2 regions of the Shouchella oshimensis genome follow, and region 1 is predicted to be linked to the other one. Evidence: a T-box and tRNA genes for the amino acid it is inferred to sense, from the RefSeq annotation. Region 1 holds a T-box; the other holds one or more tRNA genes.

What was found. A T-box is a leader RNA that pairs with one kind of tRNA and senses whether it is charged. The one in region 1 lies ahead of tyrS (tyrosine--tRNA ligase), so its partner is inferred to be a tRNA-Tyr.
Region 2: it encodes a tRNA-Tyr, which carries the amino acid that the T-box ahead of tyrS (tyrosine--tRNA ligase) is inferred to sense. The anticodon was not compared.

The regions. Positions count from the first base shown of each region.
Region 1 is NZ_JAMQJY010000004.1:50,664-55,081, forward strand. It holds gene NDM98_RS19660 (TetR/AcrR family transcriptional regulator) at 348-890, shown strand; gene NDM98_RS19665 (DMT family transporter) at 1,038-1,388, shown strand; gene NDM98_RS19670 (DMT family transporter) at 1,391-1,702, shown strand; T-box leader at 1,722-1,964, shown strand; gene tyrS (tyrosine--tRNA ligase) at 2,032-3,246, shown strand; gene NDM98_RS19680 (adenine nucleotide alpha hydrolase family protein) at 3,325-4,002, shown strand; gene NDM98_RS19685 (family 1 glycosylhydrolase) at 4,064-4,378, shown strand.
Region 2 is NZ_JAMQJY010000007.1:16,276-20,693, forward strand. It holds gene NDM98_RS22405 (DUF421 domain-containing protein) at 283-933, shown strand; gene NDM98_RS22410 (hypothetical protein) at 911-1,258, opposite strand; gene NDM98_RS22415 (YjcZ family sporulation protein) at 1,454-1,633, opposite strand; gene NDM98_RS22420 (hypothetical protein) at 1,737-1,919, opposite strand; tRNA gene NDM98_RS22425 (tRNA-Glu) at 2,083-2,157, shown strand; gene NDM98_RS22430 (hypothetical protein) at 2,323-2,481, shown strand; tRNA gene NDM98_RS22435 (tRNA-Val) at 2,538-2,613, shown strand; tRNA gene NDM98_RS22440 (tRNA-Tyr) at 2,639-2,723, shown strand; tRNA gene NDM98_RS22445 (tRNA-Gln) at 2,739-2,813, shown strand; tRNA gene NDM98_RS22450 (tRNA-Lys) at 2,835-2,907, shown strand; gene NDM98_RS22455 (aspartyl-phosphate phosphatase Spo0E family protein) at 3,026-3,187, opposite strand; gene sigW (RNA polymerase sigma factor SigW) at 3,368-3,931, shown strand; gene NDM98_RS22465 (anti-sigma factor family protein) at 3,950-4,418, shown strand, end outside.

The sequences.
Region 1 (4,418 bases):
TATTAAAGGTCATCGTAGCGTACCTATATCAGGTAGTAATGAATGATATTATATGAAATGAGCGCAATTGATTGCAAGTGGTGTGTGTTTTTTAAGGAGATAACACGTTTCCACTGTATTGAGGCTTAGTAAGGTTAAACTCGTGGAGGTTCGACTCCTCCGGTCCGCATACCAGTAGTACTAAGGCTTTAACAGCTCTAGTACTTTTTTATATTTTATAAACGCCTATTACTCAAAATAAAAAATGTATTGTGTTGACAAAGTTAATAAATAAATATAGTATTACTTACGAACGTTCGTAAGGGAGAGTGTTACATGAAGGCTAATGAAATAAAAAAAGTGCTATAGTGCAGTTTGTGAATAAAGGATATGAAGAAACGTCTTTAGATGACATTGTAGAAGAAATAGGTATTAAAAAGCAGTCTATCTATTCACATTTTAAAAATAAAGAAGACATTTTTCTTCAAGTGATGAATGATGCAGTTAATAAGGAGATATCCTTTGTTAATCATTTTTTTGAAAGTCGTTCACAGGTCGAACTGCAAGAGGTCTTATTTAAATTATTAGTAAGGTACAAAGAAAGATATTTGCTTGAAGATGATAAAAATATCAAGTTTTTATTACGTATGGCATTTATGCCACCATATCATTTACGGGATACGGCAATGGAACAATTTGAAAAATATAACCAGGAATTAGAACGCAATGTAAAAGAAGCTTTTTCAAAAGCAGAACATATCCGTGTTACGGCTGAAGAAGGAACGATTTCGTTCTTAAACTTTTTAGACGGAATCTTAGTTGAATTGATTTATACAAACAGTAGTAAATTTGAAACTAGGCTACGTGTTTCGTGGGAAGTCTATTGGCAAGGAATATCGATGGTCAAATAAGAATTAAGTTATTCAAATTTTGATTGTTAATAACAGCAAGGTAATTAAAAATAATTTTTATCAAAGCATGATTACATGATTTTTGCCTTACGAATGTTCGTAAGGGTGAAAAGTTAACTATACTTGCTTGTTGAGAAGGGCGTAATGATGAATCGAAATTGGTTATTTGTTTTTTTAGCAGGTTTTTTAGAAATTTTTTGGGTATCTGGGTTAAAGCATGCGGACAATTATGTTCTTTGGGGACTAACGATATTAGTGATTATTACTAGCTTTTGTTTGTTAACTTACGCTTCAAAAACATTACCTATAGGAACTTTGTATGCTGTATTTGCAGGAATCGGTACAGCTGGAACTGTCATTGTGGAAATGATTGTTTTTGGAGAACCGTTTAATCTTTATAAAATCCTTCTTATTGTAATACTCCTAAGTGGAGTCATGGGATTGAAGATGATAAGTAGTTCTAAAAATTCCAAGGTGAACGTAAAGGAAGGAATTTAATCATGTCATGGATAGCGTTGTTAATAGCAGGGTGTCTTGAAGTAGTTGGTGTCTTGAATGTTAAGAGATTGGGGGAAAATAAAAAAAATGCACTTTACTATATGGTCTTAAGTTTTGGGTTAAGTTTCTTTTTATTATCATATGCAATGAATGAAATCCCTATGGGAATGGCTTATGCTACATGGACAGGTATTGGAACAGTAGGATCTGCATTATTGGGAATGATTATTTTTAATGAATCAAGTGATTGGAAGAGACTATTCTGCATCGCATTAATTTTATTTTCTGCTGTAGGGTTAAAAGTTATTGTCTAAAAAATGAATGAGTATAAAGATAAAAGCGTTGAAGAGAACAAGTAACTATAACGAATGCTGACAGAGAGTAGCCGGAAGGTGAGAGGCGCAAGTGTTCTTATAGTGAATACATCTTGGAGCTGTGGACCGAACTAATAGTAGGTTAAACCGGAGTTGCACCCGTAATCATTGCAGAGTATCGCTTCGGCTATACTTGTTGAGGAAAGTTATGTGAGTAACTTTTGAACAAAGGTGGTAACACGTGAAATTACACGTCCTTTAGAGATAATCTCTATTGGGCGTTTTTTTAATACTTTAGGGAATTCATAAAGATGAATGGAGAGGTTTTAATGTTTAAAGAACCGAAAGAACAATTAGAAATGATTAAAAAAGGAACGCACTCGATTATTGATGAAGGAGAATTACTAAAAAAGCTCAATCGTTCACATAATGAGCAACAACCTTTAATTATCAAATTAGGTCTTGATCCGTCTGCTCCTGACATTCACTTAGGACACGCGGTTGTTCTTCGTAAAATAAAGCAAATGCAAGATTTAGGGCATCATGCGATTATTTTGATTGGTGACTTCACAGGACGTATTGGAGATCCTACAGGAAAAGCTAAGGGTCGTTCTGCTTTAAGTGATGAAAAAGTAAAAGAAAATGCAAAGACGTACTATGAACAGATCTTTAAAGTATTAGACCAAGAAAAAACAACTGTTCGATTTAATAGTGAGTGGTTGTCAAAAATGACTTTTGAAGATGTTATGAAGTTAGCTGCAACGTCTTCTGTAACAAGAATGTTAGAAAGAGATGATTTTCAAAAACGCTATAAGAATAACATTTCAATAGGGATTCAAGAGTTTTTCTACCCGTTAATACAAGCTCATGATTCTGTAGAATTAAAAGCAGATATAGAGCTAGGTGGTACAGATCAAACATTTAATGTTCTAATGGGGCGCACTCTTCAAAATCAATTAGGACTTGAAAAACAAATTGCGATCTTTATGCCTTTACTAGAGGGTTTAGATGGTGTTGAAAAAATGAGTAAGAGTCTTAAGAATTATATTGGTGTTAATGAAGAAGCAGAAGTGATGTTTAAGAAAGTGATGGAAGTTCCTGATAAGCTTATTGTTAAATATTTTGAATTAGCAACGGATGAACACCCAAAAGAAATCGAAAAAATACAAAACAGGATAGCTCTAGGCGAGAATCCTCGTGATATTAAACTTGAATTAGCAGAGATCATTACCGCTCTATATTGTGGAGAAAAGAAAATGGATGAAGCAAAACAATACTTTCAAACTGCATTTCAAAAAAAGCTAATACCATCGAATATTCCTACTATCTTAGTTGAGATTGGGCAAGAAAAGATTGCAGATATTATTCCATTGTTAATCAAGAATCAGTTTGTTAAAAGTAAAAGCGAATTTTTACGATTAGTCAAACAAGAGGGAGTTTCTTTTAATAGCTCAAAGCTAACCGAAGATGATTTAGATCGTGTTATTATGAACAACGATGTTTTACAGATTGGTAAAAAACGATTTATAAGATTTGAAAAGTAAACCCTACTTACTAAGGCAAGAACAGTTTCTATTTGCCTTAGTATTATCTTAAAAACTTTTAGATTGAGGTAAAATTAGATGAACGTAATTAGTGTAAGAGAACATGTATTAATTCTAATTGATTTTGACACCTATAGTATTGATTTAATAAAAAAAGGTGTGAACTTAGCAAAACAAATGAATTCCAAGTACTCTGTTCTGCTGATAGCTAATAAAGGAAATAAATTGGAATTGGATCTTGATTTCTATTATGTATTATCTGAATGTAAAAAAGCCTTTAATACGTATGAAGTAGAAGATTTATTTGTTAGGTTTTTTCAGACAGACAACGATTTTGTTCATGAACTAACAAAAATATGTATGATCTTAGATATTTCTCAAATTGTCTTAGCAAAAGATGTAATGAGTAGATGGGAGGAAATTATACACGGTTCAAAATCAAATTTCCTATTAAGAACGGTACCTTCCGTTGATTTACATTTTGTGACTGTAGAAAAAACTGAACTAGAGAATACCGAATACGATACCGCTGTTCATGGCTATTTATTTAAAACATCACACAAAGAATATGCACTGACATTTTCTGAAGGTAATAAAAAAAACAGTATAGAAGGTATCTTTTTCAAACAAATAGCAACAGATTTAAATACGGGGATTTTTGTTAGCTTAGATGACCAAGACTTAACACATTATGAAGTAGTAGATAATAAAGCTTATAAATCTTGTTATCAGTTAAAGGATTATTTGTCTTCGTAAATGGTGGTCAACGGTGTATCTTTTTAAATTTAAAAGAAGCGTCCGAATTTGGTGAAATGACGTGATTGTAGAGAATGGAATGGGTACGGCTGATGTAGTTGAGAATAGCGAAATTAATGATGACTATCGCATCGATTATCTTCAGAAACATATTAAAAAAATTTCAGAATTACTTGAAGATGGTGTAGAGGTGATTGCTTATACACCTTGGAGCGCTTTAGACTTAGTTAGTTTGTCATGTGGCACAATGCAAAAAAGATACGGTTTTATTTATGTAGATAAAGATGATCTTGGCGAAGGAACATTGAAAAGAATTAAGAAGAAATTCTTCTATTGGTATAGAATTGTGATTGATTCAAATGGAGGAGAAATTTAGACGAGAACAATTTGGGATTCAATTGAGCTAAAAATCATTT
Region 2 (4,418 bases), on a different contig from region 1:
CCGAAAACCAAGAGAGAAGTCCAGCTTACCAAGAGCCAGGGTCGCATACCAAGAGCTTGGATCAACATAGCAAGGTAAGAGCCACTTTACCAAGACCGCAAAGCTGTTACAAAGAAGAATTCTCAATATATTTACGTAAGAACACGAAAAGGAGGCAAACGAGATCCTTTTCGTGTTTTTTTTATTGATTCCTCTTTCCTGAATTTACTGCCTCCATGAATACTCCGCCAACTCCGACAAATACTAAAAGCAAATCATTTTGTCGGAAGTGGGGACCGGAACATGGAAGATATTTTTCTCGCATTACTTCGCACGGGGCTTGTTTTTATCATGATTCTGTTTTTCTTTCGTTTAACCGGGAAAAAAGATATTGGAGAGATCAGTGTCCTTGATATTGTTATCACTCTTTTAATTGTCGATATTGCCGTTATCATGATTGAAGATACAAACATGCCTGTCATGAAAGGTCTTGCTCCGGTACTTTTGTTATTTGCTATTCAATATACATTTTCCCGAATTTCTTTAAAAAATCAGAAGTTCCGAGATGTGGTGGATGGACGGCCTGTACTTATTATACGGGAGGGTAAGCTGCAGCAAGAGAATATGAAGAAGCAATCTTACAATCTTGATGATGTTTTACTTCAGTTGCGAACAAAAGATGTTTTTGATATTCGTGAAGTAGAATACGCCTTGTTAGAGACTTCGGGGGCATTATCCGTATACAAAAAAGGGGATCAATACCCCTTTACACTGCCATTTATCTTAGATGGTGCGGTTCAGGAGGAGCATCTAAGTATTTTGGGTAAAACCTCCGATTGGTTAAAAAAAGAACTAGAGAACAGAGGATATTCGCATTTTGATCAGGTGTTTTATTGTGGCTTTACTACAGAGAAGCATTTGTATATTGAACCTAAGACCCATTTGGAGAAATAAAATATGGTCTCACACTCATTTGCAAAATTTCCTCTAAATCTTCTAAACGAATAAGATAATAATCGACGGCATCAGGAATATGTACGTCAAGATCGCTTGTAATCTGATCTGTATAAAGAACAAAATGTGTATCATCTAAAGGTCTAATGGCAAGCGCGGCTTGAGTGACTGTAACAATTGTGAGTTCATCATGAAAATCTTCGGCTTCTATTCGTTCAAATGGTGATGTCAGGTTAAAGGAAAGAGTGCCACTGTTTTTTGTTGCCGGAACCAGCAGCCAATGGGGGAAAAGCTCTCCATCAAGTTCTTCATAATAAACCTTCATTACCTCACTCCTTAAGCTAGTTATAGCTTAAGTATAAATGATTTGACAACCAAGTAAAAAAGAGCTATCTCAATTTGGGTGCATTCTTGTAGGAATGGCCTTGAAATGAGACAGCTCTTATTATTTAATGGCATACAGAATATCGCCAATACCTACTTATTAAAGAATTGACGATAAAAATCTTTGCTTCAATACTTATTTGCAGTAAGAAGCACCAATGATTACAAGTAGAATGAATAGAACAACGATTAAAGCAAAACCATTGCCACAACCGCCGCTATAACCTCCTACTGGTCCTTGTTGTTGACCGTAACCGTAGCCACCGCCACAACCGTAGTCAGCACCACCGTAGTTACCACCACCGAAGAAGCCCATGCGTACACCGCCTTTCAAAGGGAATACTTTACTTTATGCAATCATTTGAAATTGGCGACGGATGTGGGCTGATTTTTCAATGAAAGGGCGTTGTGACTAGAAGTTATTTAACCCCGGTTAGCTGACTTTTCTTCAGTCCTGTAACAGCACCAACAAGCTTGATATCTATGCCATAATCGAGCATACATTCAGCCACTTCAATCTTCGTTTCTTCTCTTGTTGAATAGCGGACTCTCTCTAAGATGGCGAGGAAATCGGCGTGCGGAAGCTCGGATTCTTTTTTCATAAATCATCATCCTTTTGCGTTTCTTTTTATTATAACGAATGTATGTTCGTATTGATAGAAGAAAATAATAGAAAATTTTTTTCGAAAAAGTTTTTAAAAACACTTGTCTTATTCCTGTCGATTGGGTATAATACTTTTTGTCAGTGTTTCAGACACACGATCTGGCCCGTTGGTCAAGCGGTTAAGACACCGCCCTTTCACGGCGGTATCACGGGTTCGATTCCCGTACGGGTCACCATTATCTTAATAGATATATGAGCAATAGGCCAAGAGTTCGAGGACATGAGTTTTCAAAAGAGGAAGCGTACAACCGTACGTGACCGACCTTAGAATAACGAAATGGACGAAGAAATCCGCAGTTTATTTGCAGCCATTGACAAAGAGAAGCGAAGAGTTCGAGGACATGAGTTTTCAAAAGAGGAAGCGTACAACCGTACGTGACCGACCTGAGAATAACGCAGTGGACGAAGAAATTCGCAGTTTATCTGCAGCCATTGACAAAGAGAAGCGAAGAGTTCGAGGACATGAGTTTTCGAGAGAAGGAGCGTACGACCGTACGTGACTGAGCGAGAATAACGAAATGGACGAAGAAATCTGAAGCTTATCTGCAGTCAAACTGGAGGATTAGCTCAGCTTGGAGAGCATCTGCCTTACAAGCAGAGGGTCGGCGGTTCGAGCCCGTCATCCTCCACCATTTACTTTTTTAATTCTTTTAGCTTGGAGGGGTAGCGAAGTGGCTAAACGCGGCGGACTGTAAATCCGCTCCCTACGGGTTCGGCAGTTCGAATCTGCCCCCCTCCACCATTTTTTTGTTTTTGTTGGGCTATAGCCAAGCGGTAAGGCAACGGATTTTGATTCCGTCATTCCCTGGTTCGATCCCAGGTAGCCCAACCATTTTTTCTTTCTCATTAACATGAGCCATTAGCTCAGTTGGTAGAGCATCTGACTTTTAATCAGAGGGTCGAAGGTTCGAATCCTTCATGGCTCACTCTTTTTTTACTTTACATTTAGATACGTATATAACGAGAAGCCATCTTCTATTTGGAGTATGGCTTCTTTTTTTGTGCACAATAAAAAAACATCTCGAAGTAGAGATGTCTATGTGATCAACCTGCGATGGATTTGTATTCATTAAGTAAATGATCTAGCTCTTGGCTTCTGCTAATAATATCAGGAGAGCTGAGGTCTATTGTGAGTGCCATTACATTTAGGTCATGGCGAACTCTTTCTATATTTTTTAAGAGCGTGTGTGTTGTCTTGGAAGTCATATCACATCACCCCTTTTCTGGGAAAATAGTCCGATTTTAGTGTGGACACTTCTTAAGTACCCTCTTTTTGTTCATCTAAACGTCTTTTTTCTGATAAAATAAAAAAGTACATAAAAAATGTGAAACTTTTTATTAGCCGGTACGTAAACGGTACAGATTGAAGCAGTCAGGGGTATTGCTATGGACACATTAATCAGGAAATTGATAATAGAAGTGAAAAAAGGGGATACAGAATCCTTTAGTGAACTTGTTGAGTTATTTAAAGACAAAGTTTATCAGGTAGCTTACCGGATGGTTGGTCATCCCCAGGAGGCGCAGGACGTGGCCCAAGAGGCTTTTTTACGTGCCTATACGAATCTTGATAAATTTGATATGAATCGCAAGTTTTCAACTTGGCTGTTTCGGATCGCAACAAATGTAGCGATTGATCGTCTCAGAAAGAAGAAGCCAGACTTTCATCTTGAGGATAAGGTGAAAGGAACGGAAGGTTTAACCTATGAGTCGCAGCTTGCAGCTGATCAAGAGCTGCCTGAGGATCAGGTGGTAACCTTGGAGATGCAGGAATGGATACAATCAGAGATTAATCAGCTGCCGCTTAAGTATCGGTCGGCCATTATTCTTAAATACATGGAGGATCTCTCACTTAAAGAAATTAGTGAAATCCTTGATATGCCCATCTCAACCGTAAAAACGAGAATTCATCGTGGGCGAGAGGCACTTAGAAAACGAATGAGGAATGTATAAAGAAGGAGGCATATTTTTATGTCGTGCGAGTCACATGTACAAGGCTTAATTCATAAATATTTAGATGGAGACGCAACGGAAGCAGAGAAGAAAGAACTCTATCTGCATGTTGAGACCTGTGAAGAATGTGATTTGCATCTTCGTGAGCTAAAGAAAGTTATTGCGTTCACACAAAGCGCATCTCATATAGAAGCTCCTGCTAACTTTACAGATCAGGTTATGGCAAAACTGCCAGCTAAAAAGCAATCATTCAAATGGAAAAGTCATATAAAAAAGCATCCTATTCTGGTTGCTGCTGCTATATTCTTTTTATTAATGTCAGCATCTTTTTTCACATCTTGGTCAGGTAACTCAGAAAAAGTAACCGTTTCTGGATCAGGGAATATTCAAATTAACAAAGAGACCGGTGTTGTGACGATACCAGAGGGTGAAACAATTGAAGGAGATTTGACCGTTCGTAATGGTCAGCTTGTGGTAGAAGGTAATA